Regions from separate parts of the Clostridium swellfunianum genome, predicted to be linked through region 1. Evidence: riboswitches for the same ligand, from Rfam matches in the RefSeq annotation. Region 1 holds a riboswitch; each other region holds the start of a gene.
What was found. A riboswitch is a leader RNA that binds a small molecule or an ion and turns the genes downstream of it on or off. The one in region 1 is predicted to bind cyclic di-GMP.
Positions count from the first base shown of each region.

Region 2: linked by a shared signal. The riboswitch ahead of NBE98_RS22540 (sensor histidine kinase) and the one ahead of NBE98_RS02460 (EAL domain-containing protein) in region 1 are both predicted to bind cyclic di-GMP.
Region 3: linked by a shared signal. The riboswitch ahead of NBE98_RS18320 (RelA/SpoT domain-containing protein) and the one ahead of NBE98_RS02460 (EAL domain-containing protein) in region 1 are both predicted to bind cyclic di-GMP.
Region 4: linked by a shared signal. The riboswitch ahead of NBE98_RS06940 (3-oxoacyl-[acyl-carrier-protein] synthase III C-terminal domain-containing protein) and the one ahead of NBE98_RS02460 (EAL domain-containing protein) in region 1 are both predicted to bind cyclic di-GMP.

Region 1 covers NZ_JAMOFV010000006.1:496,394-504,376, forward strand. The annotation lists gene NBE98_RS02455 (methyl-accepting chemotaxis protein) at 150-1,844, shown strand; cyclic di-GMP riboswitch class I at 2,001-2,087, shown strand; gene NBE98_RS02460 (EAL domain-containing protein) at 2,225-2,950, shown strand; gene NBE98_RS02465 (helix-turn-helix domain-containing protein) at 3,078-3,749, opposite strand; gene NBE98_RS02470 (serine hydrolase domain-containing protein) at 3,816-4,916, opposite strand; gene NBE98_RS02475 (threonine aldolase family protein) at 5,343-6,428, shown strand; gene NBE98_RS02480 (YciI family protein) at 6,543-6,893, opposite strand; gene NBE98_RS02485 (HhH-GDP family DNA glycosylase) at 7,123-7,611, shown strand; gene dcm (DNA (cytosine-5-)-methyltransferase) at 7,652-7,983, opposite strand, start outside.
Region 2 covers NZ_JAMOFV010000006.1:2,738,404-2,746,386, forward strand. The annotation lists gene NBE98_RS13070 (DUF5305 family protein) at 1-123, opposite strand, end outside; gene NBE98_RS13075 (signal peptidase I) at 187-1,377, opposite strand; gene NBE98_RS13080 (response regulator) at 1,420-2,025, opposite strand; gene NBE98_RS22540 (sensor histidine kinase) at 2,022-3,731, opposite strand; cyclic di-GMP riboswitch class II at 3,812-3,895, opposite strand; gene NBE98_RS13090 (hypothetical protein) at 4,083-4,814, opposite strand; gene NBE98_RS13095 (SipW-dependent-type signal peptide-containing protein) at 4,954-5,430, opposite strand; gene NBE98_RS13100 (hypothetical protein) at 5,468-6,232, opposite strand; gene NBE98_RS13105 (hypothetical protein) at 6,455-7,174, opposite strand; gene NBE98_RS13110 (hypothetical protein) at 7,355-7,983, opposite strand, start outside.
Region 3 covers NZ_JAMOFV010000006.1:3,869,965-3,877,947, forward strand. The annotation lists gene NBE98_RS18295 (acetyl-CoA carboxylase biotin carboxylase subunit) at 1-28, shown strand, start outside; gene accD (acetyl-CoA carboxylase, carboxyltransferase subunit beta) at 55-945, shown strand; gene NBE98_RS18305 (acetyl-CoA carboxylase carboxyltransferase subunit alpha) at 957-1,907, shown strand; gene NBE98_RS18310 (aminopeptidase P family protein) at 2,107-3,348, shown strand; gene NBE98_RS18315 (polysaccharide deacetylase family protein) at 3,503-4,408, shown strand; cyclic di-GMP riboswitch class I at 4,492-4,577, shown strand; gene NBE98_RS18320 (RelA/SpoT domain-containing protein) at 4,962-5,873, shown strand; gene NBE98_RS18325 (HAD-IA family hydrolase) at 5,888-6,511, shown strand; gene NBE98_RS18330 (hypothetical protein) at 6,559-6,753, opposite strand; gene NBE98_RS18335 (dicarboxylate/amino acid:cation symporter) at 7,009-7,983, opposite strand, start outside.
Region 4 covers NZ_JAMOFV010000006.1:1,527,119-1,535,101, reverse strand. The annotation lists gene NBE98_RS06965 (sensor histidine kinase) at 1-611, shown strand, start outside; gene NBE98_RS06960 (response regulator transcription factor) at 604-1,662, shown strand; gene NBE98_RS06955 (FMN-binding protein) at 1,803-2,768, shown strand; gene NBE98_RS06950 (DUF3189 family protein) at 2,891-3,355, opposite strand; gene NBE98_RS06945 (GH3 auxin-responsive promoter family protein) at 3,566-5,221, opposite strand; cyclic di-GMP riboswitch class I at 5,391-5,478, shown strand; gene NBE98_RS06940 (3-oxoacyl-[acyl-carrier-protein] synthase III C-terminal domain-containing protein) at 5,690-6,694, shown strand; gene NBE98_RS06935 (methyl-accepting chemotaxis protein) at 6,733-7,983, shown strand, end outside.

The DNA.
Region 1 (7,983 bases):
ATATAGAAATGGCAACTAACAACATAAAATGTAATTATCATACAGTATTCTGAAGATTTTGTGAAGAATGTCTTTTTTTGTGGAAAATGTAACAATGTAATAGTAATATTGGTAAAGTGAGGTGTTTAAGAATATGGGAGATGAGAAAAATGAATATTCGTTTTAAAACAAGAGGAAAGTTACTTTCATTGATTATTTCTACAATTTTAATTTTTAGCATAGTTGTTAGCGTGATTATTTATGTTCAGTTTAACAGCTTCATAACTAACAGTACTCTTAGGACAAGTTCAAACCTAAGCATGGAATTAATCAATCAGGAATATAAAGGCGACTGGAGCATAGTGAATGACAAACTATATAAGGGAAGCAAATTAATCAACGATGATACTGAGATGCTTGACAGCATTAAAAAGAGAGCTAATGTTGAGTGCACAATATTCCTAAAAGACACAAGAATTGCTACAACTATACCTGATAACAATGGCAGGGCAACAGGAACAAAAGCAGAAGAAAAGGTTATAGATACCGTTATAGCTAAAGGAACTGAGTATGTAGGTACTTCAACTGTTTTAAATGAACCATATAAAGCAATATACCTTCCTATAAAAGATAAAAATGGTTCAAATATAGGTATGTTCTTTATTGGAATGGATAAGAAAGTTATAGGCAGTCAAGTAAATGAAATACTAATAAAAATTTCTAGATTTACGCTTATACTAATCCTAGCATCAATAGTAGGAATGATGTTCTTTGCTACTAAATTTATAGTAAAACCTCTCAACAATACAAAGAAGTATCTGGGATTGCTATCAAACGGCGATTTATCCTTTGATATATCTAATGAATACTTAAAGAGGGATGATGAATTTGGTGAAATTACAAATGCCATAAAGTCTACGCAGGATTCAATTAAAGAGATGATTAAATCCATAAAGCAAAGCTCTGAAAATATTGATACTCAATCAGAAACCTTAACTGCAGTATCTGAAGAAATGGCAGCAGCCTCAAGCAATGTAACATCAGCAATACAAGATGTAGCAAAGGGTGCAGAGAATCAAACAGAGCGTTTGATGAAGGTTTCAGATATAACAAATAAATTTGGTTCACAGTTAGAAAACATAATACAAGCCATCGAAGAAGTTGATAAGAATGCAAATGAAATTGATAATATAGCAAACGACAGCAATAGCAAGATAGATAATCTGGCACAATCAATTAATGCAGTTAAAAGCGCATTCAATGATTTCTCAGATAAAATATCAAACTTAGGAACAAAAATTAACAAAATAAATGATATTTCCAACCTGATAAACGGAATAGCAAGTCAAACGAACCTTCTAGCACTTAATGCGGCTATTGAAGCAGCCAGAGCAGGTGAAGCAGGAAGGGGCTTTGCAGTTGTTGCTGACGAAATAAGAAAGCTTGCTGAAGAAAGTAAAAGTTCATCCGAGACTATTAATTCTCTAATAAGTGATATATCAAAAAACAGCAACAGTATGGTTAGCACCTCAAAGGAAATGAGCGATGAATTATCAAGCGAAATGGAGATAGTGAATGCAGCTATAAAATCCTTTGACAGTATTGTTAATGCCATAAGAGCTATAATTCCTAAAATACAGGAAGTAAATAACTCTTCAACTTCACTGCATAAAGATAAAGATATAGTAATGGAAAAGATAGAAGAAGTTGCATCAGTTGCCGTTCAGATGTCCGCATCCTCAGAGGAGATATCAGCATCCACAGAAGAAGTAAGTGCATCAACGGAAGAAGTGGCGGGAGCTGCACAAAACTTATGCAATATGACTAGAGAAATGCTGGAGAATGTAAATAAGTTTAAGTTGTAGGGGAAAAGGCGTCCTTAGGGGCGCCTTTTAATTTTATAAAAATCTAGCGAGATTACATATTATAACATGATTTTACATAATACGCGTTAAATACATATTAAATGCTTATTTAAACAAATATTGACAAAAAACTACTATTAATGTAGAATTTATTTTGTATTCTAAGGGCAAAACTACTGAAAGGTAGTGACGCAAAGCTACGAGTCTAAAGCGATGATTCGCCATGATAGTCGGGTTGCCGTTCACATTATAAAATTGTTTGCAAAATAATTGTATTGTGGGTAGGTAGCTATTGTGCTATCTATCCATTTTTTGTTTTTTGATATTAGTTAAAAACATAGGAAACCGTTTTAAAGAAGCTATGATAGGGGGCATGCTTTATGAAATTACAATCAATAAGACAGTCTATAAACTTTTGTGACTTAACCTGTTGGTATCAGCCTATTTACGACGTGAAGAGCGATATACTGCTTGGATATGAAGCTCTTATGCGTGATAAAAAACGTATCACATTAGATCCAATGGAAGTTTTTCAGAATGCACAGCTATTAGGGGAGCACAATATACTGGATAAACATTTAATTATTAAGGCACAGCAGCTTTTTGGGAAGTTAAAGGAGTATTCTTTGTTTATAAATATCCTTCCTTCGACATTGCTGCAAAGAGATTTTATTTCTTGGTGGGATAAGCATTCAGAAAATATCCCTAATATCGTATTAGAGCTGTCAGAAACCGAACGTATTGATGACTGGCAATTGCTTAAATCAACTTTAGAACAATTGAGAGCAAGGAATGTAAAATTTGCTGTAGACGATATGGGAATGGGATATACATCACCTCAGTATTGGATAGAACTAGAACCGGAGTACATCAAGTTAGATAAATACTATCTTCTAAATGCGGTAAACGATAAGAAAAAGCAGCGGATCATTGAGAGCCTTATAAGAATGGTTGGGGACTCTGCGCAAATTATCATTGAAGGTATTGAGGATGCAGAAACCTTAGAATTAGTAAAGGGATTAGGCGCTTGCTATGCTCAAGGATATTTACTTGGTATGCCATCTCCAATCAATAAAATTGACAATAGTTTATCAGTTTTGTTATAAAGGCAGAATCCTTGAGGATGCTATTTTTATAGTAATAAATCAAAGGGACTTTCACAACATGAAGTGAAAGATAAGGAGTGTTAATTTAAATGATTAACGCTCCTTCTTATTAAGGATATATAATTATTTATATATTAAAGGATTTTTTTCTATAGTCTGAAGGCAAGCAGCCCATGCATTTACTAAACATTCTAGAAAAATGATGTGCTTCATTAAAACCTACTCTATTCATTATTTCAGATATTGGAAGCATTGTATCTCTTAGCATTACAGCGGATAGTTTAATCCTTAACTTAATAAGGTAATCTTTAATAGACATTCCTGTTGAGGCACGAAACTTTTCAGACAAGGTTGTTCTGTTTATATGGAAGATTTGTGTTAAATCCTCGATTGTAATTTTGTCCTGATAATTTGAATGCAAATATAGAAGCACTTCATTTAAATCCGCAGAACTATTGGGAAGGTGGAGTTTTTCCTCTGTTTGTAAATTGGTATACACATATTGTATTATAAACAATATTTCCAGGAAGAAAGAGCGGGAACGGCACACCCAGTAAAGACCATCGCAGGGATTTATCTCGTCATATAGCATTTTATAAAGCTGGGACACTCTTTTATACATAGCAAGTCCAATTTCAATATATGCATTTGCTTTTTCAGTCCTAAAGAGGAAGGGCTCCAGATAAAAATAGTCCTGAATATTTGTGAACTTATTAAATTCTGAAATGTCGTATATTTTTTCTAGGGTAAAGGAACTATCAATAACTGTCGGATCAAAATAAATAACGTGAGCATTCACACCGCAATCCTTCTAAGGAAAGACAAAAAAGCTGCTCATATATAAAATATAAACAGCCTTAAAAATTTATTGTTTAAGATAGCCCTTAAATTGTGCTGTCATAGCCTCTAGAGGGATGTTCTGATAGTTGCTTACCACTATTGCTACTATATCTTCATCCACCGCTCTTAGAATATAGCTTCTATAGCCTGAGGCGTTTCCATAATGCTCATAGCTTTTGTTTCCTTTTGAGTCTTTAAGTATATACCAGCCATAACCGTAGCTGTTTTTATTAGGAGTATATATCTTTTCATAGGATTCTTTGCTTATCAATTTCTGCTCTTTTAAAGCACTTTCCCACTTGATGAGGTCTTCCACTGTAGAGCAAAGAGCTACTGAGCCAAGGGAGTAGCCGATATTTGTTAGGTTCCAGGGCGTTTCTACCTTTTCTTTCTTCTCCGAGGAATATCCCGTTGCTAGATTTTCTATCCGTCCAGTATCATCTCTGAAGGAAGTATTATTCATATTAAGAGGCTTAAATATATCTTCAGTGAAATACTCATTGAGGGTTTTACTAGAAAGCTTTTCTATTATATAGCCCAGAAGAATATATCCTGTATTGCTGTATTCAAAGGTTGTTCCTGGCTTAGAAAGAAGCTTAACCTTCTCATCCTTGCCTTCTTTGCCAAAGTTTTTATAGGAGGGCCTGAACTTTCTGATGTCGAACTCCAAAGAGTGCTGAGGCAGGCCTGAAGTATGGGTTAATAATTGATGGATAGTTATTTCGTTTCCATAAGGAAAACTAGGCAGATACTTATCGATAGTATCAGTTACAGCTAAAAGCTTCTTTTCCTCAAGCTGCATTATAGAAGCAGCGGTTATTTGCTTTGTTAAGGAGGCTATATCAAATTTGGTTTGCTTTGTGACTGCAGTACCTTTTTCAAAGTCAGCTTTGCCATAGCCTTTATCCAGAAGTACAGTACCCTTTTTAGATATATACACATACCCGCTAAAGATATCCGTTCCATAAAAATCAGTAAACTCCTTATCAAGCTTTGTCTTAAGCTCTACAAGCTTTGGATCTTCTACAGGAGAGCTTGAGGTTTTGACACCAGATTTTGCACCACAGCCAGCAGCTGTCGTTACTAGTAGCAGCGAGGCCGTTATAATAGATATAATTCTTTTCATAATATTGCCGCCTTTCCAGAATAAATTAACCTTATTTGTATTCAAAAACTTTTATGGGATGCTTTCAGTTCCTATACCTCCTATAAAGAAAGGAAGTGGTATATTTTAGTTAATATTACCACAAATTGTTAGGATACGGTATATATTTTTGGCAGCAGGAATGAGCTTTTTGACAAAATGTTAGGCATTGACAACAGTGATATGTATACCCCTAATGTTACTTTCCTAAAGAGTGGGCAGTCAATTCAACTTTTTACTTTTTTCAGCCTAAACAATGATATGAAGCCTTATATGAATTATGACCAGATGATTTAACTTGTTAAGATAATAGCTGGATGTATGTAAGTGACACTATAGTATATTTTAACAAGTTTTATAGTGCTATAATTAATCTATAGAGAACTTATAAATTCAGGGGGTATAACCATGGAAAAATCCTTTATCGACGTTGTTAAATCAACAAAGTACAAGCTAACTGGCAATGGCCCGAGAAACTTTGGAGCACTTATGGAAGCCTTTGAAAATCTTGATCCTTCCACAGCTTCAGATATGTACGGAGCCGGAGCAGTTATAAATGATTTCGAAGAAGAAATGGCAAAGCTATTAGGAAAGGAAAAAGCAGGTTTTTTCCCAAGCGGAACAATGGCCCAGCAAATTGCTCTTAGAATATGGTCTGATAGATTAAATATAAACCAGGTAGCCTACCATCCTCTATGCCATCTGGAAATCCACGAACAGGACGGCTTAAAGGTGCTTCACAATTTAGGGAGTGTTCTTTTAGGTGAAAGCAACCGCCTTTTCACACTTGAAGAAATTAAAGCAATAAACGAGCCTATTTCAACTCTTTTAATCGAACTTCCTCAGCGCGAAATCGGTGGCCAGCTGCCTTCTTTTGATGAGCTTGTGGAAATAGCTGAGTACTGCAAAGCTAAAGGAATAAAGCTTCACTTAGATGGTGCTCGTCTCTTCGAAGCTCTGCCTTACTACAACAAGACAGCTGCCGAAATCTGCAGCCTCTTTGACAGTGTGTATGTATCCTTCTACAAGGGATTTGGAGGTATTGCAGGAGCTGTACTTGCCGGAAGCTCTGATTTTATAGAGGAGTCCAAGGTGTGGAAAAGAAGACATGGCGGAGACCTCATAAGCCTTTATCCATACATAGTAAGTTCGAAATTCAATATGGATAAGCGTATGGGTAAGATGAAAGAATATTGGGAGCATGCTGTGGAAGCAGCACAACACTTCAATAAGATCAAAGGCATTAAGACAGTTCCAGAGCTTCCTGTATGCAACATGTTCCACCTGCACATAGACCAGCCAAAGGAGACTCTTGAAAAGATACTTATTAACGTGATGGAAAGTACCAATGTAGCCTTAGTTCAAGGCCTAAGAGAACTAAGCCCTTCAAGCTGTAAGACAGAGCTTTCCTTTGGAGATTGCTATGGTCTTATTCCTAGAGAAGCATTAGACAAGGCTTTCGAGGTACTTGAAACTGAAGTTAACAGGCTGTAAAAATAAAGGGGCTAGCTCAAAATGATTACCTAAATCATTCTGAGAGCTAGCCCTTGAATTGTGCAGTCATGGCTTCAAGGCTTAAAGCGGGACGGCTGCAGGATGATTTGGCGGCTAAAATACCTGACGCAATTCAATCTGACCTTCTCCATATCCTTGCGGGTCCGGCATTCTCATGGCCCACTCTATAGCTTCTTCCTTCGAATTTACATCAATCAGAATGAATCCCGCAATTAAATCCTTTGATTCAGTAAATGGACCATATGTAACCACTGGCTCTTCTCCTGGCTTTGGATAGGAAATGCGCATTGCATTTGAACTTGGATGAAGTCCTTTAGCCATAACCCGTACTCCTGCCTTAACTAATTCCTCATTGTACTTTGTCATGGCTTCCATGAGCTCTGGACTTGGGAGATTTCCTGCTTCCGAATTCTTTGAGGCTTTGGCTATTAACATAAATAGCATGAGGGATCCTCCTTAGTTTTGAGTTATTTTTGTATGTATATATCTTAGCATATTTTTTATAGAAAATTCATTGGAGAAAACTCATAACTCTAAATTGAGATGTATAGAGTTTTAAAACTTAGCGGCTGCTTATGCTGAGAAGGAGTTTACGGGCAACAAATAAGTAATGAGATAAAACAAAAACTAAAATAATAGGTTTAGTAGCATCATATTAATAGAGAAATAATCGATGAATTATAGAGATATGGTGATTAATATGGATGACTATACTAAAGTACAACTATTAAGAGATATCATCAACGAAAGGGGGAGCAAAAACCTCAGAATTTATCCTTGGAGAGATACAGCCGATTCCTATATTATTTTAACTACTGAAATTATGCTCCACAGAACTAGAGCGGATAAGGTGGCAGAAGTATTTAGTACTTTTTTCAATGAATACCCTGATGCTTTTTCCTTATCAGAGGCAAAAGAGTCAAACGTTAAAAAAGTAATAAAACCGCTAGGCCTCAGCATTAGGGCTAACAGATTTATTAGTATGGCCAAGTATATATGTTCAAAGTTCGATGGGAAGATTCCTGAAGATAGAAATGAACTGCTAAAGATAAATGGAGTGGGTCAATATATAGCGGGAATGGTGATTATGTGTTCCTTTGAAAAACAGAGCTGGGCTGTAGATACAAATATAGCAAGAGTAATAGAGAAGGATATGGGATAAAACAATAGGCACTAGCTTGAGAAAACTAGTGCCTATTGTCTTATATACCAAGCTTGAGCTGCTCAAAGGTAACTGCTGCTTCCTCGGATTCCATAATATTAATATCTTTCTCACTTTTGAATATTTTATCAAGTTGATGGCCCATCTTTTCAATCAGACCAACAACCAAAGCATTACCCATGCAGAAGTATCTAAAGTTTTCCGGCATGCCTGTATCAGTCCAATTATCAGGAAATCCATTTAATCTTTCACATTCTATAGGGGTTAAAATTCTATAGTTTCCTGTGATGGCATCCTCTATAACGTGAGTACTACGATTCACACTGCCCTCACTTGTAAGCATGGTTCTTCCTGGGGAATCAAGATCATCAG
Region 2 (7,983 bases), 2.2 Mb from region 1:
TATACCAATCACTAACAAAGCTATAAAAACTATAATAGCTATTGAAATCACAATAATACTAGCTAATTTTAAATACCTATTAATCTTAAAGAGCTTTATACTTCTTTCTTTCTTTTGCTTCATGCCAGCACTCTCCCCAAAAATAATTAATTATATATATTTATACAAATTCAAAAGCTGCTTCTCCTAAAACTCCACTTTTTCCTTTGGAACATCATTTCTACTTTTTAGTATTAGAGTTGGCCATCCTATCTTTGGTATAACTCCAATGACTTTTCCTTTAATATTTTCAATTGCAACTAACTCTCTATCTGCCGTACTGTTATTATCACCTTTAGTTTCATACTTAACTTGCTGTTCGTCATTTTTTACGCTAATAATTCTATGGAAAATATATATATTATCGCTTTTAAATTTAATAACATCTCCAACCTTTATATCATCAGGCTTAAGCTTTCTAACTAACACCATATCGCCTGGATCTATCATAGGTTTCATGCTTCCAGTTGCTATAACCGCTGGAGACACAGGGAAAACTCCAAAGGAGAACCACATTATCCCTATAGATAAAGTAGCTGTTATAATCCACCCCAAAGGGTTTTCTTTCTCTTCAAAATTCTTTTTTCTACCTTTTATCTGACTAAAATAAATAAATTGGATAAACATAAGGCTAAAGATAGGTACTAAACCTCCGATAACTGCCTGGGTAATCCATTTTAAATTGGGTAGAATGGGAAACACCCATGTAAAGCTCTCTATAACTCCTATATATATTATAGAAACTACTGAGCCACCAAGATATGATAAATAACATGCTAAAATATTCTTAGAAAGCTCCGGTATTACGTATTGCGCTATATATTGAACAATCTTTTGAGTACCCTGTAATGTTGATATTCTATTAAATGGCAAACTGAGAAAAGTGAATATAATCGAAATAGTAACTATATTAAAATATAAGTATTTTTCTGAGCTTTTATTTACAATACGTGCTCTAATAATTTCTCTTCCTAATAGAGTGGTTATTACTATAAATAGGTTTTTTATAATTCCAATAAAAGATAAATCATAGGGACTCTTTCCAAATCCATCAATTAGTCCGCCGCCCATTGTTATAACAATATATATAAAGGCCAAATATCCAGCCCACCATCTTAAAAAACTGTATAACCTTATCTTAGCTTTTGGTCGTATCTTTGAAAAAAATATAATTAAGCATGATATTACTATCCATATAGCCGGCTTAATAGCATATATAAATACTGTACTGCTATTGAAAGAAACAGCTCTTAAATTTTCTAGCAAATATATAGCCATCATTAGTGCTATAAGAAAACTAGACTTGGCTGCATTTTTTATTCCTCCACCTTTTATCATTAGAGTTCCTCCATATATTAATAAATGTATAATAATTTTGCACTACTTACTGTTAACCAAAGCAACAACCTGAGAGCGCTGCTTCAGGTTCATCTTAAGTAGTATATTACTAACATGTTTCTTAACGGTATTTTCAGATATAAAAAGCTTTTTTGCTATATCCTCATTGCTAAACCCCTTACCAAGCTCTAGCAACACTTCTTTTTCCCTATCAGTTAATTGACTTATCAAATTATTTTCCTTTTCCCTATGACTATAATCAATAATCCCTGGATCATAATATTTCTTGCCTCTATTTATAGATTTAACTGCATAAAAAAGATCCTCAAAAAATGCATCTTTAAGCATATAACCATCCACACCTATCTGCTCACCCTTTAAGAAATCTTCCTGTGATATGAATGTAGTTAATATCATAAATTTGGTAGTATTACTTAACTTCTTGCTTCTTGCCACAATATCTAGTCCATTCTCGTTCCCTAACTTTAAATCAATAATAGCAATATCAGGCTGTTCTTTAGTAATTAAACTAACAGCATCAGTAATATTAGATGCTTCTTTTACCATTTCTATATCTTTCTCTTCCTTCAAAACTGAAATAAGTCCCCTTCTTACTAATGGATGATCATCAACAATTACTAACCTCATACTACTACCTCCACATCGCTTAAAGTATTATTAGGGAATAACACATCGACCCTTGTTCCTTCGTTATCTGAACTATTGATTTTAATTTTTCCACTAAATAGATATACTAAATTAAATATATTTGAAAGACCTAAGCCTCCATTCTTTGCTTTGGTTCTATCATCTACATTAAAACCTATTCCATTATCAATAATTTCTAAGCTTGTATAGCTCCTTTCTATATGTATCAGAATTTTAATACTAGTTGACTTGCCATGCCTCACGGAATTTCCAATACATTCACAAATAATTCTGTATAATGCCTTTTTAACATCAGTGCTTATAAATTCCTCATCACCTACTAAATCAAATAGTATATCTACATTATTAAGCTTAGATATATCTTCAATAAAAGATTCTATATTTTCCTTAAATGCACTATGTCCTTTTTTCTTCCAGCTAAGCCTATAAATTGTTTCCCTTAATTCCTTTATTGAATTATTTATAGAATCTCTAATAGCATTAAGATCTTCAATAACATCTACTGAATAGTTGTTCATCACCTTTTTAGTTAATGAATGGATTCCACATGCTGCTGCAAATAGCCTTTGACTAACACTATCATGAATTTCATTCGCTATTCGATTTTGTTCTTCACTTATTACTAACCTCTCATTGATTTGCTCTAATTCATTTTTTTCAAACACAACAGAACTTAAAGATGCTAAAAATCTTAATTGATCTATGTTTTCTCTTATAATAACTTTATCTTGACTTAAATTTATTTCAACTCCTAGTATTCCATATATTTTATTTAAGGACTTTACAGTGACAGCGATATAATCATAATTGCCTTCAAATATATAAACAGGTTCATCAGAGTCCTTAATATCATTTAAGTTATTGGTAATTACTTTACTTATTGCGTGTTTTGAGTATTCAGGTATATTGTTATCAAATAGTATAAGTAATTCGCCACTAGCGCAAGGTTCGAAAAAAAATACATTGTTTGCTTTAGTGATTTTCTTAGTATAGTCTACAAGTAATCTTATTGACTTATCTCCATTTTTTACATTTACAAACGAATACACCGCTTGATAGAGAGACATTGTATACTCCATAGACTCATTTAGTCTTTTATTTGTATTGGCTAATTGATTATTTAATATCTTAAGCTGTTCCCTTTCTCTTCCTATTTTATCTGCTAGCTTAAATAATAAATATATGGCCAATGTAATTAACACGAAGCTAAGTATTAGATTTGAATTGATTATTAAATTTTTTTCAAGGTTATGATCTGCTTTATTAAATATGTAGGCAGAAACTTCAGAAGAAACAATAAGATAAAAAATTAAGTTTATCATGCAATAATATATATTTAAAAAATGTATATTAATTAGAATTGTATTTAGTGAATACCATATATAGGGGCTGTTTATTCCTCCTGTAGGTATCAAAATCACTGTATTTACTATAATTTCAATTAAAATTAACAGCTTAATAATTGTCTTACCTGCATCCACTTTAATATACAAGTAATTTAAGATAATGGATGATATGCTTAAGCATAAAATCATTATTAATTTATTATTTATAGAAGATTGATTATTTGTAATCAAATAGAACAGAGAAGTTATTGCAAGTGAAAAATATCTATATAGATAAATTATTTTTATATCATCTGACATATGCTTTATTTTAACTAAATTTTTCAACACACTTATCACTTAAATTCCTTCCCTTCATCAACACTTAATTCCTATTTGTTTTTAATTTTTATTACAAATAAAAAAACCAACGAAAATAATTTTTCATTGGCCGGTTGCACCACTGGCTCAATATACACCAGGTGCCCAATTGCAGTGTATATTTCTTTGCCTCCATTATATTTAACTTTCCTACTTATTATATCACCTAATTGTATATTATTTCCAAATGATTTATGTGTCATTTTTTTATTTTTTATAGACAAATTTTGTTTTAATCATACCTTTCATTTGCTTTAATCAAACTTTATGACATCTTAATACAGCAAATTTAAAAAGACAGGGTTAGTTCATTCTATCCCTGCCTTCTTATTATGGTATATTCTTATTAAATTGTTGGAAATTAATTTTTATATCAAATAAAACTGTTTGTTTCTGGAGTTGATTCTGATCTTCATTAAGATTTGGAAAATATATAACAGTATTATTAGCCCAATCCTTATTAAATGAAGGAACTTTCTGTTTTACTTTATCTGCATACTTTTCCGGAACTCCAAACAGAATATAATCTTCCGAATCCATTCTCAATCCCTTAAGAATTGAATTTAAATTTCTCTGAAGTTCAGCCAACGTTCCAACAAAGTAACCCTCCATAGGTTCATTTTGAGAATCATATTTTACCTTTCCAGTCTTATCAAATAAAGTATATCCTCCAGCTATAACTAAGCTCTGTTTTAGCAGCGTATTATCGATAGGAAAATCCACTTTGATCTCTGAGATTGCAGCAGGTATTGTACCAACATTTTGAGCTTTAGAATTATACAACACCATTGCCCCTGGATATAAATCCTTAACAGATATAGACAACTTTTTATTGTTATCTGAAATCTCTGTTGGTTGAAGCTTCACATAATTTTGCGTTGCATCATCTATGCTAAAAATAGATGATGCAGATCCATTTGAATCTTTCATAAATTCAATATTTAATTGTCCCGTTGAAACGGTATTAAAAACCGTTAAATCATCCTGCCAAGCAGCAAAGCCTATACCCATTAGACTAAGCGCAGCAACAAAGCTTATACACAATAATTTTATCTTTCTCATAAATGCTTACACCTTTAGATAATGTTATAATTAAATTATCTTATTATCACCTTTTCATATGTTAAGATTTTTTTTCGACTTAACTAAATATATATTAATAAAGCAGGTTTATAACCTGCTTTATTAAATTAAGATTAATTTATTTGTTAAATTGTTGATAAACAGCTGTAGCTGTAAATGTTGCATCTGAAGTTTGTGGAGCATTCTCTCCAACTGTCATTGTAATTGTTACATTCTTTTGTTCAGTCACAGCTAAAGTAGGTTGGCTAGTTGTACTAACTGTTAACCAGCTAGGAACATTACTAAATGTAAATGTACCATTCTTTACAGGTATTGTTCCATTATTCTTTACCGGAAGAGTAACTGTTGCAACAGCTCCTGGATATAAATTATCTAAATCAATAGTTGCAGTATTTTCACTACCACTAGCAGTTCCAAATGCTACATTAGCATTGTCAGCATTCCAAACTACACCGCCGCCAACAAAATCTACATCTAAAGTACCTGTGCTAACTGTATTATTAATAGTTAATGCATCTGTCCATGCTGCATATCCAGCTCCTAAGGAAACCATTGCCGCTACTACTGCAGCTGTTAATATTCTTGATTTTTTCATAATATACCCTCCAAAAATAATTTTTTATTTCATTCTATTATTTATTAAATTGCTTAAAGTTAAATTTTATTTGGAAATTTATGGATTTCTGTTCCTTTTGATCTGTAGTTAAATTTTTTGACATTAATGTATTGTCACTATCTGCTCCTTTAGGAAGTCCCATTACTATACAGTTTTGTGTTTCAGGATTAAATCCTTCTATTCCTTCACTGTCAAGCAAGTTCTTAATTGTACCTTTATCTTCCTCTGGGATATCTAAACTAATCACATCTCCCACTTCCATTGTTGTACCTGCTAATAATGTATTTAAATTAGTTTGCAAATCTTTCAAATGATATTTGTTTTGTTCTATAGCCCCAAGCCCTGGCAGTATTCCACCACCTATAATCCTTCCATTTCTCCAATGAGTATATCCACCAACAACAACCAATGCATCTTTCATTTCATCAGCAAATGTTCCGGTAGGTATCTTAACCTCTACGCTTTCAATTTTAACTGGTATTGAGCCTTTATTTTCATACTGCACTGCATAAAGTAATCCTGAACCAGGATATAAATTACTTAATGATACATTAACAACCTTAGTAGTTTGATCTAATGTACTTCCTAGATATGGTCCCAATTCAGCCTTGTTTGGAACTATTGTTTGACCAAATATCTTAGTTGTTGTAAACTCAACATTCATTTTTCCTGTGCTAGCTGTACTATTAATATTTAATGTATCAGTCCAAGCTGCATATCCAGCACCTGCCGATATAACTGCTGCCATAAGAGCAGCTGCTATAATTCTTGTCTTTTTCATAATATCCCTCCAGAATATTTGTTAATCTTTTATTTAATTGTGATCACATATATAATTCTATCCACTTTAACTTACTGAAACTTCCTACATTGGTATAATTTTGGTAAAACAAAAGAACTACTATTCACTTATCCCTTTTATCTACTCATCTACTACTTTAGTTCTAGATTAAAAAAATAGAAGACATGAGCTTAATGATAACTCATGTCTTGATGTATCAAATTATTCACGTTTTCTCTTAAAACTAAATACCAATCCACAAACTAGTATAATTGACCCTATCCCTAAAAGAACTTTAGTATCAACCATATAACCCGTTTGAACTAAACTTCCTCCAACCCCTTTTTCTATTACTACTATATCTTCATCAGTTCCTTTATCAATTATATTAGGATCGTTCCCTGAAAAATTAAAACTTATATCAAACTTATGCTCAAGCCCCATAGTACTGCTGTCTGCTTCTTTACTTAGAGCATACTCAATTTTAAACTTCTTCTTACTGTTTTTTTCTAAATCTACTGAATTGCCGTCTTTTGAACTAAATATAAGCGTTTCATCTACATTCCCTGAATATATTATTTCATTTTCACAGAAAAAGTTCATTTGGGAGCTTTTAATAAAACTTTGATATTCCGTATCCTCTTTAGCTAAAAGCTTTTTCTTTTCATTATAAATCTTTCCAGTAATACTAATGCTTTTAAGGGTACATTTAAAATTATTATTATTAGCAATATAAAATTCTTTAATTAGCTTATCACCAGGTCCTAGCAACTCATCACTTGTAAATAAAGTTCCGTCAATACTCTGATTTTCATTTAAATAAAACACTTTTTCAGCATTTTGGGCTTCTGCCATAATATATGATTTAGAAAAAATAAAGATCACTAGAAATATGAGACTAAAAATAGCAAATATACTCTTATTCTTAAATAACTTCAACATTAATCACACCTTGCTTAAATTATATTTACTCTAATTGAATTTTAACTAATAACTTTTCTTTTTTCTTCCGCATAAAGTGTACTTTGCATAATCAAAACCTACACCTGCTTTTACTTCTTTAGTAGTATATTAAAAAAAGATGATGCTTTTAATAACATCATCTCTTAGCTATACAATGTTTTAATTAGATTCTGGAACAACCTCTAAATTAACACCTTTTATAACTAACTTATTACTCCATTCCTTTGTATTCTTAATATTATCCTTCATTACAAATGGCAATTCGATTTCAAATGAATATACCCCTGGATTGAAAGCCTGTATATGAATTTGCGGTGCCGCATTTTCATTATATATGGCCTCTCCACCATCTAATACCTTTTTAGGCTGGTTTAGTATTAGTTTTAATTTGCCATCGTAAAGTGAAATTTCTGATTGAAATTCTTCCTGTTCATTGCCACTTATGCCCTTTACTACTACAACAGGTACATCTATTTTATTTCCATTTATCTTGACTTGTATTATGCCATTATCACCATCGAATTTTATTGGAATTGACCCATTATTCTTTATACAATAATGTAAGAAGCCTTTATATTGTGAACCATTGCCATTACTATTTTTCAAGTATAATTTATTTTCTAAAATCATAGTATAATATTCATCATCTGACCTTGTTTCTGTATTTTTCATATCACCATCAAAAGATATTTTTAAATCCCTGCTGCTTCCTTGAACATCTGTAATATTAAATTTACCACAAAAAACAGGATTTATCTTTGCGGTTGAAACTGCAGCAACCGTTTGTA
Region 3 (7,983 bases), 3.4 Mb from region 1:
TCCCAAAGTGCTTAAAATAAATGTTTAATTTTATCTGGAAGTTGGTGGTAGCCGATGTTTAATGGACTGTTTAAGAAAACTAAATATATAACTGTAAGTCAGACTCCTGTTAATACTGTTTCACAAAATACTAAGCCTGAAAATAAGCAGGAGGAACAAAAGCCCAATATACCAAACGGCATGTGGGTGAAGTGTGAATGCTGTGGGAAAACCCTATACAAGAAAGATTTGGAAAAGCATCAGCTTGTATGCCAAGATTGTGGCAAGCACTTTAGAATGCCAGCTTTAGATAGAATTAACTATATAATTGATGAAGGAACCTTTGTAGAACTTGATAGAAAAATGACCAGTGGAAATCCATTAGACTTCCCGGGCTACGAAAATAAGCTTAAGGGGTTAAGAGAGGATACAGGTTTGGATGAGGCTGCGGTAGTTGGCAAAGGGAAAATAAATGGGCAGGCTGTTGTAATTGGGGTCATGGATAGCCGATTCATGATGGGCAGCATGGGCTCAGTTGTTGGAGAAAAATTAACTAGAGCTATTGAAAATGCTACAAAGAAAAGGCTTCCTGTAGTAATATTTACTGCCTCTGGTGGAGCTAGAATGCAGGAGGGAATGTACTCCTTAATGCAGATGGCTAAGGTAAGCGCAGCACTTGCTAGGCATAATGAAGAAGGGCTACTATACGTTCCTGTGCTTACAGACCCAACTACAGGCGGAGTTACTGCGAGCTTTGCAATGCTTGGAGACATAATCTTGGCAGAACCAGGAGCTTTAATTGGCTTTGCTGGTAAGAGAGTAATTGAACAGACAATAAAACAAAGTCTTCCAGAAGGTTTTCAGACTGCTGAATTTTTACTAGAGCATGGCTTTATTGATGCCGTTGTTCCAAGAGAAAAGCAAAAGGAAGTTTTAGCGCAGATTTTAAATCTGCACGTAATTTAGGTGGTGATATCGTGGCTGTACTAGAATTTGAAAAGAAAATTGAAGAGTTAGCTAATAAGATAGAGGATGTTAAGAGATTTTCAAAGGAGCAGGATGTAGATCTTTCAATTGAAATTGAAAAGCTTGAGAAAAAGCTTGAGGAAATGAAAAGCCAGGTTTACACCAATCTAAGTGCGTGGGAGAAAGTAACCTTGGCAAAGCTTGTGGAAAGACCTACAGCTTTAGATTATATTGAAAAGATATTTACAGATTTTATTGAGTTCCACGGTGACAGGCTGTTTGGTGATGATCCTTCAATAGTTGGTGGAGTTGGGAAGCTAAACGGAAGACCAGTAACTGTTATTGGTCAACAAAAAGGAAGAGATACTAAGGAATATATTAAGAGAAACTTTGGAATGCCAAATCCTGAAGGCTATAGAAAAGCTTTAAGGCTTATGAAGCAGGCAGAAAAGTTTAATAGACCGGTAATATGCTTTGTAGATACTCCGGGGGCTTATCCAGGAATAGGGGCAGAGGAAAGAGGACAAGGAGAAGCTATAGCAAGAAACCTTATGGAAATGGCAAATCTAAAGGTACCTGTGGTGTCAGTAGTAATTGGTGAAGGTGGCAGCGGTGGAGCATTGGCTATGGCTGTAGCTGATGAGGTATGGATGCTTGAAAACTCCATATATTCAATTCTCTCACCAGAAGGCTTTGCAAGCATACTTTGGAAGGATAGCAGTAGGGCTAAAGAAGCAGCTGGTGTCATGAAAATAACTGCTGATGATTTAAAAAGCTTTGGAATCATAGACAGAGTTATTAAGGAACCATTAGGTGGAGCACACAAAAATGTTGATGAAACAGCAGCTAACATTAAATCAGCTTTAGAAGAAACAATAGGTATATTAGTAAAATATGATAGAGATACGCTTTTAAATAGAAGATATGATAAGTTTAGAAGCTTTGGAATATATAATGAGTAGGCTAAGTTGTAATGACTTAGCCTCTTTATTTTTATAATACAAATATAATAAATTCTGATAATAACTGCTTTAGTTAAAACCAAGAGCTTTATATAAAAATGCCAAGGCTTAATTGACTTAGCAGGAATTTTCAAAGTGGCATAGAAATATATATAAAAAGATATTTAAATATCAATTTAAGTTTAATGGGGGAAATTTTATGAATAAAGAATTTTTTACAAGAAATAGAGCAAATCTATTAAAAAGAATAAAAGATAATTCTATACTAGTACTGTTTTCAGGAGAAGCACCTCAAAAGTCTGCGGATGAAGATTATAGTTTTACACCTAATAGAAATTTTTATTACTTAACAGGTGTAAATAGAGAAAAGACAATATTAATGATAACAAAGATAGACGATAAAGTTAGTCAGACGCTATTTATAGAAAAAGCGGATCCAGTTGTAGAAAAATGGGTAGGAAAAAGAATGACAGTTGAAGAAGCTAAAGAAGCCTCAGGAATAGATAATATTAAGTTATTGGATGGCTTTGAAAGCGTCTTAGGTAGATACATACTTTCATATGATGTAAAGAGACTATATCTTGATCTTGAAAGTAGGGGATGGGACTCAGTACCCACAAGAGCTAATTTATTTGCGAGGACAGTTTTTGAAAAATACCCGCAGATTAAGATTAAGAATATATATCATGATATTTGCAATTTAAGAGTTATAAAAGGCGAAGAAGAAATTGTTGAAATAAAAAAAGCTATAGAAATAACTTACGAAGGTATTAAGAGCCTCATGAATAATGCAAGACCAGGCATGCTTGAATACCAAATTGAGGCTAACTTTGATTATGTTTTAAAGTGTAGCGGAGTAACTGATTATGCATTTAAAACCATTGCTGCATCAGGAGTTAACGGCACAGTACTTCACTATTCAAAAAACAACGCCAATACACAAGATGGTGATTTGATTTTATTTGATTTAGGAGCGCAGTGGAAGTACTATAATGCAGATATTAGCAGAACTTTCCCTGTTAATGGAAAATTTACTGAAAGACAAAAGGAAATTTATAATATTGTTCTAAAAGCAATGGAAGATACTATGGCAGTTATAAAACCAGGAGTTCCATTTTCAAAGCTTAACGAGGCTACAAAACTATCTCTTGCAGAGAGCCTAAAGAAAATAGGACTTATTAATGAAGACTCAGAGCTCTCGAAATACTATTATCATGGAGTGAGTCACTATTTAGGTCTTGATACTCATGATGTTGGAGATGGAAATACAGAGCTTAAGTCTGGAATGGTATTAACTGTGGAACCTGGACTTTACATTGAAGAAGAGAAGATAGGAATCAGGATTGAGGATGATGTTCTTGTAACTGAGAGTGGTTATGAGAACCTGTCTAAAGATATAATTAAAACTGTAGAAGATATTGAACAGTTTATGAATAGATAAACTAAGAACCGTTAAGGTAATTAATGTTGCTTTAGCGGTTTTTCCCATTGTTTTCATAGTATTAGTATTAGTATTTACTTCGGCACATACAATTAAGATATAATACAAAGGATTATAAAACGTATGTACAGGCGTAGGTTATAGGGGGATAAAAATGCTTAACAGAACTACTTCTACAGTGCTTTTTGTTATAGTGGCTATTATTTTTATTTCAGGATGCAGCTCACAAAAAAAGCAACAGGAAAACCTGCTTTCAGAAAAGGCTATTTCTGAGGCCAAATCAATCAGCACACCAGAGGAGCAAGATAATAATGATGAAATCTCAGAGGCGATATTAAGAAATAAAAGCATGAAATATACTGAACTAGCTCTCAAGTTTAAGGAAAAAAGTGCCGATGAAGTTATCAATGATAATAAGAAAATAGCATACTTAACTTTCGATGATACCATGTCAGAAAATACAGCTAGAATTCTGGATACTTTAGCGAAATATAACATAAAGGCAACTTTTTTTCCTAACTTGGAGCTTGATGGGAAAAACTCTGAATTTGAAAAACGAATGCTTAAAAGAATGGCTGATGAAGGACATGAAATAGGAAACCATACTGCTTCGCATAAATATTCATATATTTATTCTTCAATTGACAAGTATATGGAGGACACAGAAAAGTTAAATGATTTTATATATGAAGCAGCAGGAATGAGACCAAAGCTTATCCGTTTTCCTGGAGGCTCAAATAACCAAGTAAGTTGGGCATATGGTGGAAGGCTTTTCATGAAAAAGCTTATATCTACAGTTAGAGAACAAGGCTACCAATATTTTGATTGGAACGTGTCTTCAGCGGATGCGGCAGCAGATACTGTTCCTAAGGAAACAATAGTGAAAAATGTTTTACAGGGGGCAAAAGGAAAGAATAAAGCTATTATTCTTATGCACGGCAGCAGATTGAAAACTACTTCAACTGAGGCACTTCCTCAAGTTATTGAGGGGTTAAAAGTGATGGGGTATGAATTTGATGCACTTTCCAAGGATGCATTTACAGTTCAGTTCATAAAATAAATATATAAAGTTTTATAAACATTCATATTTGTCCTATTGCAAACTATAAGGACCTTTTATATAATTAGTTTAGAGAAAGTAAAACTCGATAAAGGCAAAACTAACGAAAGTTAGTGACGCAAAGCTATAGGGACTAAAGTGAGAAACACTACGTCAGCCAGTTGCCGAAAGGTTTGGAAAGATTTTACACCCATGCCTTTTTGGTATGGGTATTTTTTATTGTCAAGTAATTGAGTTTCTTGATTTAATAAATGCTTCAAGTTGAAGCATTTATGATCATAATTAAGTAGATGAATATAACAGAGCAAGTAACAAGCAAAAGAAGAGGTAAAAGTAGACCCAATAATTATACTATTCCCTCTAGTATAGTTTATCTTCCCCAATTTTCACGGTGTTTTTGGCATCTAAATTAAATAGCCTCTTCTTGCAGCTAGGTAAATAGAGCAATAGAAAAAACCATCAAGCAGTTTAAACCGCACTGATGGTTTTTTCTATTTTAAATTAAAGCATTATGATATAATCTATGAAGAAATAATATTAAGGAGGCTATTTCATGAAAATCTCAAGGAAAGACTTTTTAATGAAATATCATCTTACTGAAAATGAAGTTGAAAGCATGGGAATAAACTGGGAAACTCTTAATGCTATCTATTCAGATTATAATATATATAAAAATATTTATGAAACTCAGGCTGACTTTATAGCAAGTACCCTAAGAACTCATGGGAAAATACATTCTGTAAAATCTAGAGTTAAGGAATCAGAACATTTAATAGAGAAGATAATTAGAAAGACTCCAGATAGGAAGAAAAAATATGGTGAAGATTTTAAGTTTTCTGCTGAAAATTATAAGGAACAAATTACAGATTTAATAGGAATTAGAGCCATACATATTTTTAAAGAGGATTGGGAAGAAATACATAAATTTATAACGAGCATGTGGAAAGTTGTTGAGATTACTGCAAATGTTAGAGAAGGTGATGACACCAAACGTTTTGAGGAACTTAATATTCAAATTCATTCAAGAAAATCCGGATATCGTTCAGTTCATTACTTGATTGAATCCTTCCCAACAAATCACAAGGTTATTGCTGAAATACAAGTGAGAACAATTTTTGAAGAAGGGTATGGTGAGATAGATCACCAGTTGAGATATTCACACGGAGAAATTCCAGAGGTCTTAAGGCTTAATCTGCTACTCCTAAATCGTATAGTAGGTAGTTCTGATGAAATGGCGTCTTTAATAAATATGCTCAACAGAAATTGGACTGAAATGGAACAAAAGTATGAAAATATTATCGATAATAAAAATAAAGAGATAGCTGAACTAAAAAATATGATACTAGCATCCATGAACATTGAAGCTGAAGATAAAGGTGAAATATTGAAGAGCTTAGACAGAATAATAATGAAAGATGACTTGGTTAATTTAACTGAAAATCTAGGTAAACCTTATATAAAATAAAAGGAGGGATGCAAATGTTTAAGAATATAATTTGGGACTTTGACGGCACGCTATTTAATACTTATCCTGCAATGGTGTACGCTTTCAAGAGAGCTCTTGAAGATAGAGAGATAAAGGAAAGTGAAGAAAATATTTTAGAACATATGAAAGTTTCCTTCTATACGGCAGCTAAACACTTTACTGAACTTTATAAGCTTGATAGCAGGTTCGTGGAAGAATATAGAGTATATGAAAAAAATTCAGACTTGGGTAAAATAATACCATTTGCTTATGCTAAGGAAGTTTGCAGAGAACTTATAAATAAAGGTGGCAGGAACTTTATTTTGACTCATAGAGAAGAGGATACTGCACTTAAAATTTTAGATTTTCATGACATGACAGAACTTTTTACTGAAGTAGTAACCATAGACAAAGGGTTCAAAAGAAAACCTGATATTGAAGGCTTCATATATTTAATTAATAAATATGACATGAATAAGGCTGAAACTTTAGTTGTTGGTGATAGGGACATCGAGATAATAGGGGCTAAAAGTTCTGGAGCTAAATCCTGCTTGTATAATACCAATAAGGCATACATTTCTTTAGAAGCAGATTATATAGTTACTTCTTTAAAGGACTTAGAGAAAATAATATTTTAGGTAAAGGCAGGTTATGAAACCTGCCTTGCATTTTTATGATCATATATTTATCTATTTTTATTTTGTCTAGACTTTTGATTAAGTTCTACAGCTTCTTGAAGATCTGAGCTAGAAATGCTGTTTGTAAAGCTTTGTCCTAGCTCAGGATGAGTTAGGCTGACTTTTGACTTTCCATCAGATGTTGAGTTTGACCTTGCCTGTGCGTTTAATTGTTGAGTTTCTTGAAGATTTTTATCGTTCATATTAAATTCCCCACTTTCAAAACTTTGAATTATGCTAAATTTAGCATATCTATAGTTTACCCATTACAATAGAAGGTATAAGTAAAGTTTTGGAATTTGAGTCACTAATACTGATTCTTTTAAGAGATTAAGGGCTAGCCAGCCATATGGTTAAATTGTTATATTCTTATATGGCTGGCTAGTTTTGCTATCTGCTATAGATTTTGTGGATTCTTTACTTTGGTAATATTGATTTTGACAGAGAAAGCTTCAGTTTTAAGCGGGCTCGCTTAATCCGGCTTCGGAAGCTAAAATTTTAGCGAATTTTAATCTTCCTTCAACCATTCTAGTTACCAGCATAGAACATACCGTATTTCCTGTAGAATTTAATAGAGTAGCAGGAGCATCTATGATTGTACTTATTACTGCTATTATAGGAAGGACTTCTGGAGGGAAGCCATAAACACTTATTATAAGCATTTCACCAATCATTCCTCCTCCCGGGATTGCGCCCATTACTGCACCTACTAGAAAGGCAGTAAAAATTATAGATAATGCTGATTTTAAGTCCGTCATACTATAGCCAAATAAACCAAATAAGAAGGTTACTTTCAATACACCACCTATTACTGAGCCATCTTTATGAGTATTTGCGCCAAGTGGAATTACAGTTTCTGCAATATCTTTTGTTACGCCCATTTTTTTTACGTACTCAAGGTTAACAGGTATGCAGGCTGCACTTGAGCAGGTTGCTAAGGCTGTTATAGATGGAGTTATGGCATTTTCCCAGAAAATCTTTATTCCTTTTTTTCCGCCAGCAATGAAAGCATAAAGAGTAAATAGTCCCAAATATACCACAACGGTTAATATTAAATATAGTAAAAAGGATTTTAGATAGCCTTGAAGGATTTGTGGGCCAAGTTGTCCTACTACAGAAGCAAAATAGCAGCCAAGACCTATTGGAGCATAGTACATTATTATATCAACAAGCTTCATCATTACACTGGCTCCAGCATCCAGAAATTTTGCAAGAGGCTGTGCCTTTTCCTTAACCATGGCAATTGCCGAACCAAGGCCTACAGAAAATACTATAAGCTGAAGCATATTTTTTCTTGAAAATAAGCTTATAAAATCCGATACTGTAAAGGTATTAACAAGCTGCTTTAAAAAACCAACTTTCTCTGTGCTTTGAGTACCTTCAGCAGCTTTGGACATTAGGGCTTTAATAGCTGAAGTATCAATTCCATTTGT
Region 4 (7,983 bases), 1.0 Mb from region 1:
TAAAAGAAGATTACGGAGCTTCACTGAATGCTGAAGCAGGGGAAATGGTTGAAGGCATACAAAAAACCAGCAGAGAAATGATAGGCTTAATTAGTAGGCTGTTGGATTACTCAATAACTTCAAAGACTAGTCTTTCTAAAGAAAGGGTAGATGCTAAACATATTATTGGAGAAGTATGGCAGCAGTTTAAGGTTATGAACCCAAATAGAAAAATGGAATTAATTATTGAAGGAGACCTTCCAGAAATATATGTAGACAAGGTGCTTTTTAAACAGGTTATTGTAAATATTATCTCAAATGCAGTCAAATTTACTAAGCATAGGGAACTTGCAGTAATCACAGTAGGCTGCCTCAAAGAAAGGGATGAATATATATTTTCTATTAAGGATAATGGAGCAGGCTTTGATATGAAGTATTCAAGCAAACTTTTTAATGTGTTTCAAAGGCTTCATAGGAAGCAGGAGTTTGAAGGAACAGGCATAGGACTTGCTGCTGTTAAAAAGATAATACAAAAACATGGTGGAAGAGTTTGGATAGAGGGCAAGGTAAATGAAGGGGCTGGAGTGTACTTTACAATACCACTAACAGAGGACGAGGTGGAAAATGCTTAAGGTAATGCTTGTAGATGATATAGAAATAATGAGAAAACAAATAAAAAGATTGTCTATATGGAAAGAAAACTCAGACTTTGTTATTGTATCTGAGGCAGGAGATGGACAGGAGGCACTTGAAAAGCTTCAGGCAGAACCTGTTGAGCTTCTTATAACAGACATAAGCATGCCAGTAGTAAATGGAATTGAACTTTTAAGAGAAGCTAAAGAAAAAAGCTTGGCTTCCTGCGTTGTGTTTCTAACTGAGCACAGTGAGTTTAGTTTTGCAAAGGAAGCCATTAAACACGGAGTATTTGATTACCTTGTCAAGCCTGTTAATGAGGAAGAATTAAAAGAACTTTTAAAAAAAGTTAAAAAGTATATTGAAGAAAAAAATGCTGGTGTGAAAAATCTTGTGTATTCTGAAAGTAAATTAGAGTCTATTGTTAAAGCCATATCAGAAGGGGATGCAGCTCTTAGAGAAAATATAGAGGTTGTGATTAAAGATACCTTCGCCGCATCAAACGAGGATGTAAAGGCTGCAGCACTTGTTTTGCAGAAAATTTATGGTGAAATTTATATGAGAGTAAAAGCAAATAATAAGTGGTTGGATAAACTTATTGACGAAAAAGAACTTTCTGATATAAGCTTAACAAGGTGTGACAGCCTTGACTTGATAAACACAAAGCTGATAGAAAGAATTGAACTTTTGGTTTCAGTAATAAACAAGTTTATCTTATCTTCTAAGAAGAGTCCGCTTATAAAGGAAATATGCACTTATATTATTAACAATATGGAAAAAGAAATAAACATGACCAGGATTTCAGAAGCATTATTTCTTACTAAAAATCATATAGGAGATATATTTAAGCAGGAAACGGGTATGACCGTTGGTGAATATATAACTATGATAAAAATGGAAAGAGCAAAGCTTTTACTAACTAAAGAAGACTTAAAAAGCTACGAAGCAGCTCATAAGCTTTGTTATAACAATGCTGAGTATTTTGCAAAGCTGTTTAAAAAACACACAGGACTTTCTCCTATGGAATTTAAATATTCAACGCAGCAATAAAAGCTCATCTTTCTATCCGTGTTTTATGGGGGTAGAATCCTTAATAATTACATTCAATTTATGAAGACATTTTTGTATGATAAATACATAACAAACATGTCTTTTTTTTAACAACTAAATTGAATGGGAGAAGTGTTAAAATGGCATTTAGAAAATCAAGATTAGTAACCGGATTAATTATTACAATTATAGCAGCTACAATTACAGGATGTGCTCCAAAGCAGCCAGTAAACAATCAAAATGCAGATAAAGCAGAGACTGCTTCAAAGCCAACAGAAAGTTCAGAGGGAGCAGCTAAAAACACAAAGCTTGAGTGGAGTATTCAGCCTAAGCTTGGAATAACAAAGGGAGACTACTATAAGATTGAAGAGCGCTTTAGACAAGGGCACCTTGGCACATTAGAAGCCGTGAAAAATGATGGGAAGATAGTTCTTGTTGAGTTTAACGAGAGAACTCGTCCAAATTATTACCACCGTTATTATCAAGATGTGCCAAAGCGTATGTCAGAATATAACTTCACTATGGGTGAGAAAAAAGGTGCTGCATGGATTCAAGGAGTTCTTAAGGCAGAGAAGCAAATGCTTGAAAAGCAAAGCTTGACAACTGAGGTAGACACAGTGTCAGGAGCTTCAAACAGCGTAAAGCAGTCAATGGTTCCATTAGCTCAAAAATTAGCACCAGCACTTGAGAAAGCATCAAACGAGAAGTATTACAGCATCGCTGAAAAGCTTGATGGAGGACTAACTGGTCTTCTTAAAGTAGTTGTAAAAGACAAGAAAATAGTTTCTGTTAGATACGATGAGATTTTTGCTGATTCACCAGATGAGATAAAAGATCCAGCCTTAAAGAAGTACTACAGACAGTCAAAGTATGAAAGTGTTGAGTACGAAGAGCCTTCAAGAATAGGCTTCAACGTTCAAATGGATGAACTAAACAAGGTTGCTGTGCAAACACAAAACATGCTAGATATATCCAAAATGCCTGCAATAGGAAGCACAGGAGACTATGCAGCAAGCGGCTACACTACTAGAAATACAGCTTGGGATAACTACCTGAGTCTTGCTGAAAAGCTATTAAAAGAAATGAAGGCTGACGGAAGCCTTTAATAATAGAAGCACTTGGTCTGACTATAATGTGCCCCCTTTATAGAAACAGTTTCGTTATTGTAACTGTCTAATATAAAGGGGGCATATCAGCAGCAGAACGTTATAGTCTTTTGATGATCCATCTATATATGTTTCCTCATGTACTCCTTTGTGGTTTTAACCAAATCTACCATCTGAGGATAGGCATCTATGACTGCTTTTGCAGCAATAGGTCTTCCAAAGGAAACCAGGTTAAGTCCCCTCGAGCTAAGACCTCCGAGTCTCATTAAATTATTGACTGTTGGAGAGGTATCAGCGAGAAAAAAACCATCCATGCTCCCATTGAAGGTTTGATACATATCTGATATGGCAGGTATCACGAATCTCTTGCTTCGCATTCTGCATAAAGTGTATACCTTAGCTCCAAATTCGTCTGTTCCTATATATATTAAGCGGCCATAATCAGTTTTTGTTATCTTATCAAAGGTAGGCAAGCTCAATATTTGTTCTATTTCAGGAAATCTATCTGTGGGAAGCTTATTTATATGTATATTGGCGCAAACGCAAGACGAATGTGTTCCACCAACATCATGATAAATAACAATCATAACTACCACCCCAATTTCATAAGCTGTAATCAGTATGTGCATAAACCTTATTATATATTCTGAGGGCAGTTTTATATGTTTTTAAGTACTTACAGCTAGCCGTTTAATCTCTCACATAGTGGCAGGGGCTGGCAGATTTTTAATGCCTTTAGGATTATTTAAATAGAGTAAAAGCCTCAAATAGATATACTATTTGAGGCTTTTACTTTGTTAGTATTTAATATTTCTGTCTAGCAAATCAATTATCTCTCTATCAGTTACAACTCTAGGCATCTTAAACTGATTTTTTGAAACCCCCTTAGCTATTTTCATTTTCTTTATCAGCATGAAGGTACCTTCCTTAACTAATTTAACCTGTGCCTCAGCGAGTTTGCGCTTGCTCCTTTGTCTACCATAAGCAATATTTATCTTGGAGAGTTCCTTATCCATTAGACTGCTTATACTTTTTATATTGCTATTTTTCAAGGAGTCCTTTGCTTCAATATAAAATACGTATCTTCCAGGAGAAATGCTGTTGTCCGGAGTTACAGTATAATCTGAAAAGCTTGCTCCAAGGTTTTTAAAGATATTTGAAAGAGCATTGAGTACATGTTCTTCCGTAGTTTTTTCAGATACCATGTTTAATAATTGATTTTTTCTATACAAAAACTCAATTTCAGGGCTTTGATTATAAAAATCTACAACCTTAATAACATCGCCTATCCTATATCTGTATAAGCCTGCTTGATTTGTGGCAACAACTTCATATTCTGAGCCTAGCCTTAGCTCGTTTAGATTTTTTGTTGATGGCTGCTCCTTATCTAAATCTTCAACAGGTATAAACTCAAAAAAAGCCACCCTTGGAATAACTACGTATCTCTGCTTGTTTATATATCTATTTACACCTACAGCAGCTTCGGTGGCAGAATAAACGCTGGAGTAAACAGGTATATTTCCGCTGTACTCAGCTACCTTATCATCATATATAGAAAAATTTGCTCCAGTAACACTTGCTATATATATTAATTTCGGCCATATCCTTTTAGCGATGCCCTTAAAGCCTTTTTTAAACTCCTTCTCCAAAAAGTCAGCTCTCCCTGCATCAGGCGATATTTTTTTAAGTAGTACTTTTCGGTCAGCTTCTGATAATCCAATATTCCTGCTAATAGTTCCTTTTCGGATATCTCTCACCAGCTCTTCGGAGTGTTTTTCCAAATGTCTGAACATATCTAGAACAGAAGAAATAAAAATTCCGTTTATATACATAAGATTTCGCTCTTTAATTGCAAACAGAAGGTGAAGATACAGGGTATCAATGCCTTTCCCTAGATTCATCACCTCTACAGGAGTAGTCCAAATAAATGGTATCATCCATTTTATAGATCTCATACCTCCGGAAGTTCCTGCACATATTGGTTTTCCGCCTTGAGTATATCCCGCTATAACCATATCGGTTAGTGATAAGCCTTTGCCATAGGACCAGCTGCTTTTAAAATTATTATAAAGAATTCTCTGTATAAGCATGCTCATTACTTCAGATACAGCAGAAAGTGAACTCTTCGTGACTGGGATATATTTTTGTTTGCCTGTAGTTCCAGAGGACATTCCATAGAATTTTACTTCTTCCGCTACCAAGATGTTTTCCTCACCTGAGCACATTCTGCTAATATATTGTTCATAGTCCTTGTAAGTGCATAGAGGAACTTTCTTTTTATAATCCTCCACGCTGTGAATATTTGAGAAGTTATATTTTTTTCCAAATTCAGTGCTGCAATTTCTTGAAAGAGTTTTATTAAGTACTTCAGTATTTCGGCTAAAAGCATTTTCAGTATCTTTGTTAAATTTTTTCTCTGAGAATTTAGACACTTTTACAAAGGAATAGGACATCGCTTTGCCTAGTATGTTCGTACTAAAACATCTCCTTTTTATTAATCACTTATCATTATATGTACGGAAGCTGAAATTTGTGAAGAAATACTATTAGGAAACTCTTATAAGATATACACTTGGACTTTATGGAAAATTGTGCTATAATATGATGCGAATTGAAAAAACGTGCCGATAATAGCAAACCCATCGAAAGGCGGGGACGCAAAGCCGTGGGTCTAAAGGATGCATAATCCTATGATTGCCAGGTTGCCGAAGTACATAAATAAAAAAATACCAAGGGCGACGTTTAATCATAGTCTACCTTGGTATTTTTTGAGTTCTTATTTATGGCTTTCAAAAGTACTCGGCAGATTATATATGTAAATGGAGGTGAGTCTATATCAACATCTTAGACAATCAGTTTACATCATTTAAAAGACTAAAAATCTGCAACAAAAATAAGGAGTAAAGTTTGGAGGCGTTTTAATGTTTAGAAATGTATACATAAAAGGTGTAGGAAGCTATCACCCTAAAAGAATAGTTGATAATGAATATTATGCCAATCACTTTAGGAAATACGGTATGGAAGAGCATGCTATTGGTTTAATGGAGAAGGTTGGAAGAGAGACAAGAACTCTTGCAGAAGAAAATGAGACAAGCATAACGATGGGCGTTGAAGCTGCAAAAAAGGCTCTAAAAAAAGCGAAGCTTGAGCCTAAGGATATTGATGCAATTATTTCTGTTTCAGATACTCCAGAATACCTGACTCCATGCTGTGCATTAATACTAAAAAATATGCTTCAGGCTAAGAGTGTTACAAATGTATTTGATATAAACAATGATTGCATTGGTATGATCACAGGAATAGATATAGCTTCTAGATATTTAAAAACTGATAAGAAGTACAAAAGAATTCTAGTAGTAGGCTCAATGCACATAAGTCCTTTTGCTAAGGAAAATGATTTAGTTGTTTATGGATGTATTTCAGATGGAGCAGCAGCTGTAGTCCTAGAGGTAAGGGAAGAGCAGGAGGAAAGAGGATTTTTAGGCTCTAGAATGGATACTGATGATACCTATAATGAAACTATAAGGTTCCCTGCATGCGGTTTGTCTAACATACCTAACAAGGATATAGAGCCAGACGAAAAGAAGATGGAGTGGAATCCTTTTGACTTTAGCTTCCTTTCAGAAAAGTGGTCGGAATTAATAATTGGTCTCTTAGAGGAAAATGGATATACAGAAGAAGATGTTACACATTATTTCATGTCTCAATTTTCAAAGTTTGATTTAGGATTGACTATGGAGAAATTGGGCGCTTCTTTTGAACAGGCGACTTTTGTTGGAAATAAGTACGGATATACAGGCTGCACAAGCCCCATTATGGCATTGGATGACAGGCTAAATAAAGAGCAATTTAATAAGGATGAAATTTCAATATTTTGTTCAGTAGCAGGTGGATATACCATGGCAGCATTATTATATAAATGGTAAAAAAGTAAACAAGCATACTGAAGCGAAGGAGGATGTATATGGAAAAATCCGCAAGTATTTTAGTTGATTATCAAAAGAGAACTTTAAAATTTGTTTTAATTATTTATTCAATAAGCGCCTGCTTAGCAGGAGGATTGTTTGCATTTATGAAGTATATTGGCTTATACAGCGAAATGAGCTGGACTCCTATTTTAGGACTAATGGGGTTGGTTTTAATTGAACTAATAACCTTTAGGCTTATGTATAAAAACATCATGAAGGATGAGAAGAATTGGAATAGAAAGCTAATTGTGCTTAAAGCTGTTATATTACTGATTTCTTATACTAATTATATGTATATAACTCTTTTATTCCCATCTAAGGAGCTATGGATAAGTGTTTTTTATTTTGTAATCCTTGGTGCTATGTTTTTAGATACAAAGATGAATATAATATCATTAACAATAAGCATAATGTGTCAAATAGCTTTGTTTTTATTAAACCCAGTAGCGCTTCCAGATAAGCAAGTGCTTGTTAGAGAGCTAATTATAAGAGCTGTAGATATAAGCCTTGTTTCATTTGGTATCTTTATCTTTACCTTGTTTTCAGCCAGACTTCTTAAGGAGGTTGAGGAAAATCAGAATATACTGAGCGAAAAAAATAACAGTATATCAATGCTGTTTAATAAGATTTCTGAATTTTCAAAGGCTCTCTTAAGTTCTAGCGATTCATTAACAAATATTATAGAAGAAGAAAATAGTTCCATGCAAGAAATCGCAGGTGCTAGTATGGCCGTAAGCGAGGATGCAAATGAAATGCTGAATAATTCTCATAGAAGTAGACAAATTCTTGAAACTCTTCTGGATATAAATAAAACAGCATCTTCAAAAATTAAAGAAACTGAGGCAATTTCTGAGGAGCTGATGGAAGCTTCCAATAGCAATGAGAAATCTGTAAAGAATGTGCTTGATATTATGAATGGCGCAATGAAGAGTATAGTAATAACTTCAGAGGCAACTAAAATTCTAAAAGAAAAATCAAGACAAATGGATGAGATACTTTCAATGATTGGTGATATTGCCGACCAGACAAACCTTCTTGCACTAAATGCAAGCATTGAATCCGCAAGGGCAGGGGAAGCTGGAAGAGGTTTTTCAGTTGTTGCAGAGGAAGTTGGAAAACTAGCTGAACACAGCAGAAAGTCTTTAAGTGATGTAAGTGTTATCGTTAATGAGTTTAAAGAAAAAACATCACAGGTAGAAACACTTATGGTAGACAGCAATGAAAAGATAGAGTTTGGAAATAAGATT